2 regions of the Streptococcus sp. F2 genome follow, and region 2 is predicted to be linked to the other one. Evidence: predicted binding sites of a transcription regulator. Region 2 holds the regulator's gene; the other holds the start of a gene.
The links. Region 2 encodes HrcA, which represses chaperone genes, less so after heat shock. Its sites were predicted from a motif close to TTAGCACTCNNNNNNNNNGAGTGCTAA; they were not measured.
Positions count from the first base shown of each region.

Region 1: the regulator HrcA is predicted to act here: its motif matches at 2,527-2,553, upstream of ACYTR8_RS05770 (ATP-dependent Clp protease ATP-binding subunit).

Region 1 covers NZ_JBWKAI010000014.1:27,756-31,973, forward strand. The annotation lists gene ACYTR8_RS05765 (NUDIX domain-containing protein) at 1-3, opposite strand, end outside; gene ACYTR8_RS05770 (ATP-dependent Clp protease ATP-binding subunit) at 121-2,412, opposite strand; gene ACYTR8_RS05775 (DUF1797 family protein) at 2,711-2,941, shown strand; gene ACYTR8_RS05780 (amino acid ABC transporter permease) at 3,069-3,755, shown strand; gene ACYTR8_RS05785 (amino acid ABC transporter ATP-binding protein) at 3,755-4,218, shown strand, end outside.
Region 2 covers NZ_JBWKAI010000030.1:15,602-19,819, reverse strand. The annotation lists gene ACYTR8_RS08760 (histidine phosphatase family protein) at 1-69, shown strand, start outside; gene ACYTR8_RS08755 (M15 family metallopeptidase) at 59-802, shown strand; gene ACYTR8_RS08750 (glycoside hydrolase family 73 protein) at 799-1,368, shown strand; gene hrcA (heat-inducible transcriptional repressor HrcA) at 1,503-2,537, shown strand; gene grpE (nucleotide exchange factor GrpE) at 2,579-3,121, shown strand; gene dnaK (molecular chaperone DnaK) at 3,239-4,218, shown strand, end outside.

The DNA.
Region 1 (4,218 bases), on a different contig from region 2:
CATCGTATCCCTCCTTTTTCTTATTATACTAAATTTTGAGCTATTATTCTTATAAAAATGTTTTCTTTTGACTAGTTCACGAAAAAAAGAGAGTTTCAATGAGAAAACTCTCTTTTAGGTTTAGTTCTCGTCGGTCTGATCTTGTTTAGCTGTTACCGTTTCATCTTTTTTGGCAGCTTTAATCATGATATTACCGTTACTTGTCATTATGGCACGCAAGTCCTTTTCAGTGGGGTGTTCCAAATAGTAGTCCGTAATCGCATCTTCGATATAATCTTGGATGGTACGACGGAGTGGTCGAGCACCCATTTTAGGATCATAGCCTAAATCTACTAATTTTTCTTTGACTTTTTGTGTCACATCAAGGTGAATCCCATTATAGCCTAAGCGCTTATTAACATCTTCCAGCATTAAATCAACGATATGCAAGAGGTTATCTTTGCTCAAGGCCTTAAATTCAATAATACCATCGAAACGGTTCATGAACTCTGGGCTGAAGAAGTTACTTAATTCACCAAGGACAGAGCTTGTTCGTCCTTCTCTAGCTGCACCAAATCCAACAGAAGCTTCGCTTTTACCTGTTCCGGCATTAGAGGTCATGATAATAATAGTATCTTTGAAGCTGACTGTCCGTCCTTGACCATCTGTTAAACGGCCATCATCAAGAACTTGTAAAAACATATGCATGACGTCAGGATGAGCCTTTTCCACCTCATCTAAGAGAATAAGTGAATATGGGTTGCGGCGAACTTGTTCCGTCAACTGGCCAGCTTCTTCATAGCCCACATAACCAGGAGGAGCCCCGACTAATTTAGCAACGGCATGTTTTTCCATGTATTCGGACATATCAAAGCGAATCATATTGTCAGCAGAGCCAAAGAGTTCAATAGCTAGTTGCTTAGACAATTCTGTTTTACCAACACCTGTTGGCCCAACGAATAAGAAAGAACCAATAGGACGATTTGGAGTTCCCAATCCCACACGGTTTCGGCGAATGGCCTTGGCAATTTTGTCAACGGCATCATCTTGGCCAATCACGTGAGCTTTCAAATCATTAGCCAAATTAACGAGTTGAGATTGTTCTTTTTCTTTCAAGTCGCCAACTGGAATATTGGTTTTTTGTTCAATGATGGCTTCAATGGTTTTTTCAGTAATGATAGGAATATCCTGTTCGTCGACTTTTTGAGCTTGCATTTCCTTGTATTTCGCAATTTGATCACGGAAATAGGCTGCTCGTTCGTAATCTTCGTCACGAGTTGCTTGAGCCTTGAGGTTTTCTGCTTCAATCAGACGTTTGTCAATCTCTTTAGGGTCAACAAAATTAAGGGTTAAATTCATTTTTGAACCAGCTTCGTCCAGAAGGTCAATGGCCTTATCAGGGAGGAATCGGTCTTGGATGTAGCGATTGGATAAGTGTGCAGCAGCCTCGATAGCTGCTGGGCTATATTTGACATGATGATAGTCTTCATATTTGGGTTGGATACCTTTTAAGATGGTAATGGTTTCTTCTACAGAAGGTTCGTCAACTTTCACCGGCTGCATCCGCCGCTCCAAGGCAGCATCTTTTTCAATAATACGGTATTCATTTAAGGTAGTAGCACCAACGAGTTGCAACTCACCACGGGCCAAGGCTGGTTTTAAAATATTGCCAGCATCCATATTGCCATCTCCAGCAGAACCAGCACCTACAATTTCATGAATTTCATCAATAAAGAGAATCACATCTTTGCGCTGACGAATTTCTTCCATTAATTTTTGCATACGTTCTTCGAATTGACCACGGATACCTGTGCCTTGAACAAGACTAACCACATCTAGACGAATCACTTGCTTACCTTGCAATTTGTGAGGTACTGTGCCATCTACAATTTTCTGAGCTAGACCTTCTACAACAGCTGTTTTACCAACTCCTGGTTCTCCAATAAGCACAGGGTTATTTTTAGTCCGACGGTTAAGAATCTCGATGACACGTGTAATCTCGTCATCTCGACCGATGACAGGGTCAATATCACCATGTCTTGCAATATCGGTCACATTAATGCCAAATTCTTCTAGCAAGCCTTTTGCTTGCTGATTTGGTGTTTGTGGTTGAGTGGGACGTTGCCCATTGAAATGACCACCATGGCGTCCCCCACCATTTCCACTTTGCCCTGCCTGAGTAGGTGGGGTATTTGGAAGGTTGCCAAAGGCTCTAAAATTATTTAAATCACCAAAAAAGTCATCAAAGAAGGGGTTGGATGAGCGTTCTTGGGCTCTTTGACCTCCATTTAGACCACCTAAAATAGGATTAGTAGCGTCAGTCTTCATGATTTGATAACAGTTTTGACAAAGGTCAACTTGTTTTTGTTTTCCATTAACATTCGTGTAGAGGTGAATGGTTGATTCGTTTAAATTACAATTTTGACAAAGCATAATATACCTCCAAGGGTTTATCTAAAAGTCAAAGTCATTTAGTCAAAAATGGTCAAACTTTATACTCATATTATAGCACCACTGTTTTGGAAATCAAGTAAAAAGCTTATGATGTTAGCACTGTCAGGGATAGAGTGATAACTGATCTTGTCAGCCCTGCTATTTTTCAAAAGGTTAAGAGGTAGGAGGCACTAAAGGCTAAAAATGGGAAAATGTGAAGAAAAATGCTACTTTTCTTGTTTGTTTGGCGCGAATTGTGTTAAAATAATAGGGATAAAAAACGAATAGGAGAAACGAAATGGAATCACATTTGGTGAGAATCATCAATCGTTTGGAATTGATGGTAACAGATGGCGGTAATCTCAAGCGAAATTTTGAACGTGATGGTGTTGTTGTAGCAGAAGTTGCCTTTTCAAATGACCCGGAAAACGGACCAGTTTTCACATTGCGTGATATTGAAGCGCGTGAGTCATATTCCTTTGATAGTATTGACTTGATTGCAATGGAAATCTACGATTTATTATATTAAGCTGTATATCATAAAGAGACTTGCCTGAGGCAGGTTTTTTTATTGCCAAAAAAGTATTGTATTAATATTCATTGAATGGTATAATTATCTTTATTGTTGTGACCTTAGGACTTATAAGGAGATATAGATGGATTTATCATTTTTGCCCAAATACTGGGCCTACTTTAACTATGGTGTTCTTGTCACCATTATGATTTCGGCTAGTGTCGTCTTTTTTGGAACCATTATTGGGGTTTTGGTAACACTAATCAAACGTACTCAAATAAAGCCTTTGACTTGGCTAGTCAATACTTATGTGTGGATTTTTCGTGGGACACCAATGGTTGTTCAAATTATGATTGCCTTTGCTTGGATGCATTTTAATCAAATGCCAACTATCGGTTTTGGAGTTTTGAATTTAGATTTTTCAAGATTACTTCCTGGTATTATTATCATTTCGTTGAATAGCGGTGCCTACATTTCAGAAATTGTTAGAGCGGGTATTGAAGCTGTTCCAAAAGGGCAACTTGAAGCAGCCTATTCACTAGGTATCCGCCCTCGAAATGCCATGCGCTATGTGATTTTGCCTCAAGCCTTTAAGAATATTCTTCCTGCTTTAGGCAATGAATTTATCACGATCATTAAAGATAGTGCTCTCTTGCAAACTATTGGTGTTATGGAACTTTGGAATGGAGCTCAGTCAGTAGCAACAGCTACCTATTCTCCAATTGCTCCTTTACTAGTTGCTGCTTTTTACTATTTAATGGTCACGACAGTGCTGTCACAATTATTGGCAGTCTTAGAGCGTCGTATGGCACAAGGAGGTAATCATTAATGACGGAACCTATTATTGCAATAAAAGCGTTACACAAATATTATGGGCAAAACGAGGTGCTTAAAGGAATTGATTTAAATATTATGCCAGGAGAAGTCGTGGTGATTATTGGCCCTTCTGGTTCTGGAAAATCAACTTTACTTCGTACCATGAACCTTCTTGAGGTTCCTACGAAAGGTCAGATAACGTTTGAAGGCATTGACATTACAGATAAAAGAAATGACATTTTTACAATGCGTGAAAAAATGGGAATGGTATTTCAACAATTTAATCTTTTCCCTAATATGACCGTTATAGACAATATTACCTTGTCACCTATTAAAACGAAAGGCATTTCTAAAGCAGAAGCTGACAAAATGGCTTTGGTACTGTTAGATAAAGTTGGATTGTCAGAAAAAGCTAATGCTTACCCATCTAGTCTATCTGGGGGACAGCAGCAGCGAATTGCGATTGCGCGTGGCCT
Region 2 (4,218 bases):
ACCATTGGAGATATGAGTTATCGCTACCGTGGCCGTGAAATAATAGAAGCAATATCAGATGAAGCATAATCATTTTAAATTATTATTACAAACACTGGTTGTGCTGCTCTTTGTCGGAGGTATTTACCTCTTTATTAAGCCAGAGAAGCAGGCCACCAAGACGCCTTCAAGTCAACAGGCAAGCAGTCAAAAAGTGGTCAAAAATAGCAAAGAGTCCACAGGGCTTCCTAAAGTCTCTCCAAAAGATTGGGAATTGATTTTAGTGAACCGAGACCATATGACTGAGGAATTAAGCCCAGAATTGGTTGATGTGAATGGGGTGTCGGTGGACAAGCGTATTGAACAGGCTACTGCTGATTTTTTAGCGGCAGCTCAGGCTATTGACCCACAAGAGCACCTTATTTCAGGCTATCGCTCCGTAGCTTACCAAGCAGAGCTTTACCAATCATATATTGATCAAGAAATGGCTAACGATCCCAGTTTGACTCAGGAGGCTGCCGAAGCTTTGATTCAAACGTATTCACAACCTGCGGGAGCTAGTGAGCATCAGACAGGGCTTGCTATTGATATGAGTACCGTGGATAGTTTAAATGCTAGTGATCCTCAAGTGGCTCAAGCTGTTCAAAAAATAGCACCTGAATATGGTTTTGTGCTCCGCTTTCCCGATGGTAAAACCAAAAGCACAGGAGTAGGGTATGAAGATTGGCACTACCGTTATGTCGGTAAAGCCTCCGCTCGCTACATGACCAAGCACCGCCTAACCCTCGAAGAATATATCAGTGCTCTAAAGGAGAAACAATGAGAAGTCGACTGAAATTTCCCTACTTTATCACCTTGCTCCTCTTCTTTTTAGTTTTGATCATTAGCCCACTCCTTTTTAATGGTAGAATGGCTAGCGCGACAAATGAAGTCAACGTTGGTTACAGTCAAGACCAATTTATCAAAACCCTTGCGCCAGAAGTTAAACCTCTAGCAGAACATTATGGGATTAGGCCTTCCATTTTGATTGGCCAAATTCTTCTAGAAACTGACAATGGAAGAACTTTACTGGCTGCTAAGTATCATAATCTCTTTTCTAAGGAGGCTGACTTAGGTCAGCCCGGCATCAGGTTAAAAGATTCCCTAAAAAGTGGGCAAGTTGTTCGATATGCTGTGTATAAGGATAGGGAAAGTTCTATCAGAGATTATTTGAGTATGCTTAGCCAAGGGCAACAGATTGATAAACGACTATATCGAAGCTTGGCAACCGAAAAAGGTTATAAGGCTCCAGCGCAGAGTCTACAAGATTATCGTTATAGCGAGGACACTACCTATGCCAAACGATTGATTAAAGTGATTGAAGAGAAAGACCTGACAAGTTATGATTGATAAAATTAGCACTCTAAAAAAAGAGTGCTAATTTTTTGAGTTTTTTCCTTGACATGTGTTTGGGAAGGAGTATAATGGAAATATAAATTAGCAGTCAGATATATAGAGTGCTAAGCGAAAGGAGTGATTGGTTTGTGATTACCGAGCGTCAAAATGACATCTTAAATCTCATCGTGGAATTATTTACACAGACTCATGAACCAGTCGGCTCAAAAGCTTTACAGTTGGCCATTGACTCAAGTAGTGCCACGATTAGAAATGATATGGCAAAGCTAGAAAGGCTAGGCCTTCTGGAAAAAGCACATACTTCTAGTGGACGGATGCCGAGTGCAGCAGGATTTAAGTATTTCGTGGAGCACTCGCTCAGTTTAGATAGTATTGATGAGCAAGATGTTTATCAGTTGGTCAAGGCCTTCGATTTTGAAGCCTTTAGACTAGAAGATCTTCTCGCTAAAGCCAGTCAGATTCTAGCAGATATCACAGGGTATACGGCTGTTATTTTAGATGTGGAACCTGCTAGGCAGAAATTAACAGCCTTTGATATTGTTCAATTATCAAATCATGATGCCTTAGCGGTGCTAACTTTGGATGAATCAAAACCTCTAACCGTTCAGTTTGCCATCCCTAAAAACTTTCTTAGCAAGGATCTTTTGGTTCTCAAGGAGATCGTGGATGAGCGCTTACTAGGTAGGGATGTGATGGATGTTCACTATAAATTACGAACAGAAATTCCGCAGATTGTTCAAAAGTATTTCACAGTTACTGACAATGTTTTAGATTTATTTGATTACATTTTTGAAGGGCTTTTTCAAGAGACCGTTTTTGTTTCTGGAAAAGTAGCAGCTCTGGACTATGCTGGCCTAGCTACTTATCAGTTCCTTGACCATGAGCAGAGACTTGCTTTGTCGATTAGGCAAAGCATGGCTGAAGATGACATGGCTATGGTGCGAGTAGCAGATAGCAAAGAGGCTGCTTTAGCGAATGTGACCTTGTTGACCTACAAATTTTTGATTCCTTATCGTGGATTTGGACTACTTAGTCTGATTGGGCCTATTGATATGGACTATCGTCGTAGTGTCAGCTTGATTAATGTTATTGGGCGTATTCTAGCTGTTAAATTACGAGATTACTACCGTTATTTGAACAGTAATCACTATGAAGTTAACTAAGGCTAGCTGATGCAATGAAAAAGTAAGAAAGAGGTGTTACCTTGTCAAAAAAAGCAAAAGAAGAGCAAGTCAAGGAAGAGTCGCTTGACCAAACTGTTGAAGTAGAAGAAGTATCAACAGAAGAAGTGGTTGAGGAAACTCCTGAAAAAACAGACTTGGAATTGGCCAATGAGCGTGCCGAGGAGTTTGAAAACAAATACCTTCGTGCTCATGCAGAAATGCAAAACATCCAACGCCGTGCTAATGAAGAACGTCAAAACTTGCAACGTTACCGGTCGCAAGACTTAGCGAAAAAAATTCTCCCAAGTCTTGATAACTTAGAACGTGCGTTAGCAGTTGAGGGGTTAACAGACGACGTTAAAAAGGGACTTGAAATGGTTCAAGAAAGTCTCGTTCAAGCCCTTAAAGAAGAGGGTATCGAAGAAGTTGCTGTGGAAAGTTTTGATCACAATTTGCACATGGCAGTTCAAACCTTGCCAGCTGATGATGAACACCCAGCAGATAGTATTGCACAGGTATTCCAAAAAGGTTATAAACTCCATGAACGCTTGCTAAGACCAGCCATGGTTGTTGTTTATAATTAATTTTGGTGACTGCGCAGCGATTGCGAAGGCACTGAGCTCAAAAAGAAAACACAAACCTTCGACCGCCAAGTCGTTAAACTAGACTAGTATAAGAAAAATATAAAAGAGGTATGACACATGTCTAAAATTATCGGTATTGACTTAGGAACAACAAACTCAGCAGTTGCAGTTCTTGAAGGAACTGAATCAAAAATTATTGCTAACCCAGAAGGAAACCGTACAACACCATCTGTTGTGTCTTTCAAAAATGGTGAAATCATTGTGGGTGATGCTGCAAAACGCCAAGCAGTCACAAACCCAGAAACAATCATCTCAATCAAATCTAAAATGGGTACTTCTGAAAAAGTTGCTGCAAATGGTAAAGAATACACACCACAAGAAATCTCAGCTATGATTCTTCAATACCTTAAAGGTTATGCTGAAGACTACCTTGGGGAAAAAGTAACCAAAGCGGTTATCACAGTTCCTGCCTACTTTAACGATGCGCAACGTCAAGCGACAAAAGATGCGGGTAAAATCGCTGGTCTTGAAGTAGAACGTATTGTCAACGAACCAACAGCGGCAGCACTTGCTTATGGTCTTGATAAAACAGATAAAGAAGAAAAAATCTTGGTCTTTGACCTTGGTGGTGGTACCTTTGACGTTTCAATCCTTGAATTAGGTGATGGTGTCTTTGACGTATTGGCAACAGCAGGTGATAACAAACTTGGTGGTGATGATTTTGACCAAAAAATCATTGATTTCTTAGTCGAAGAATTCAAGAAAGAAAATGGTATTGACCTTTCTCAAGACAAAATGGCGCTTCAACGTTTGAAAGATGCTGCTGAGAAAGCTAAAAAAGATTTGTCAGGTGTCACTCAAACTCAAATCTCATTGCCATTTATCACTGCAGGTGCTGCTGGTCCTCTTCACTTAGAAATGAGCTTGTCTCGTGCTAAATTTGACGACCTTACTCGCGACCTTGTAGAACGTACGAAAACTCCAGTTCGTCAAGCCCTTTCAGATGCAGGCTTGTCATTGTCAGAAATCGACGAAGTTATCCTTGTTGGTGGATCAACTCGTATCCCAGCAGTTGTCGAAGCGGTTAAAGCTGAAAC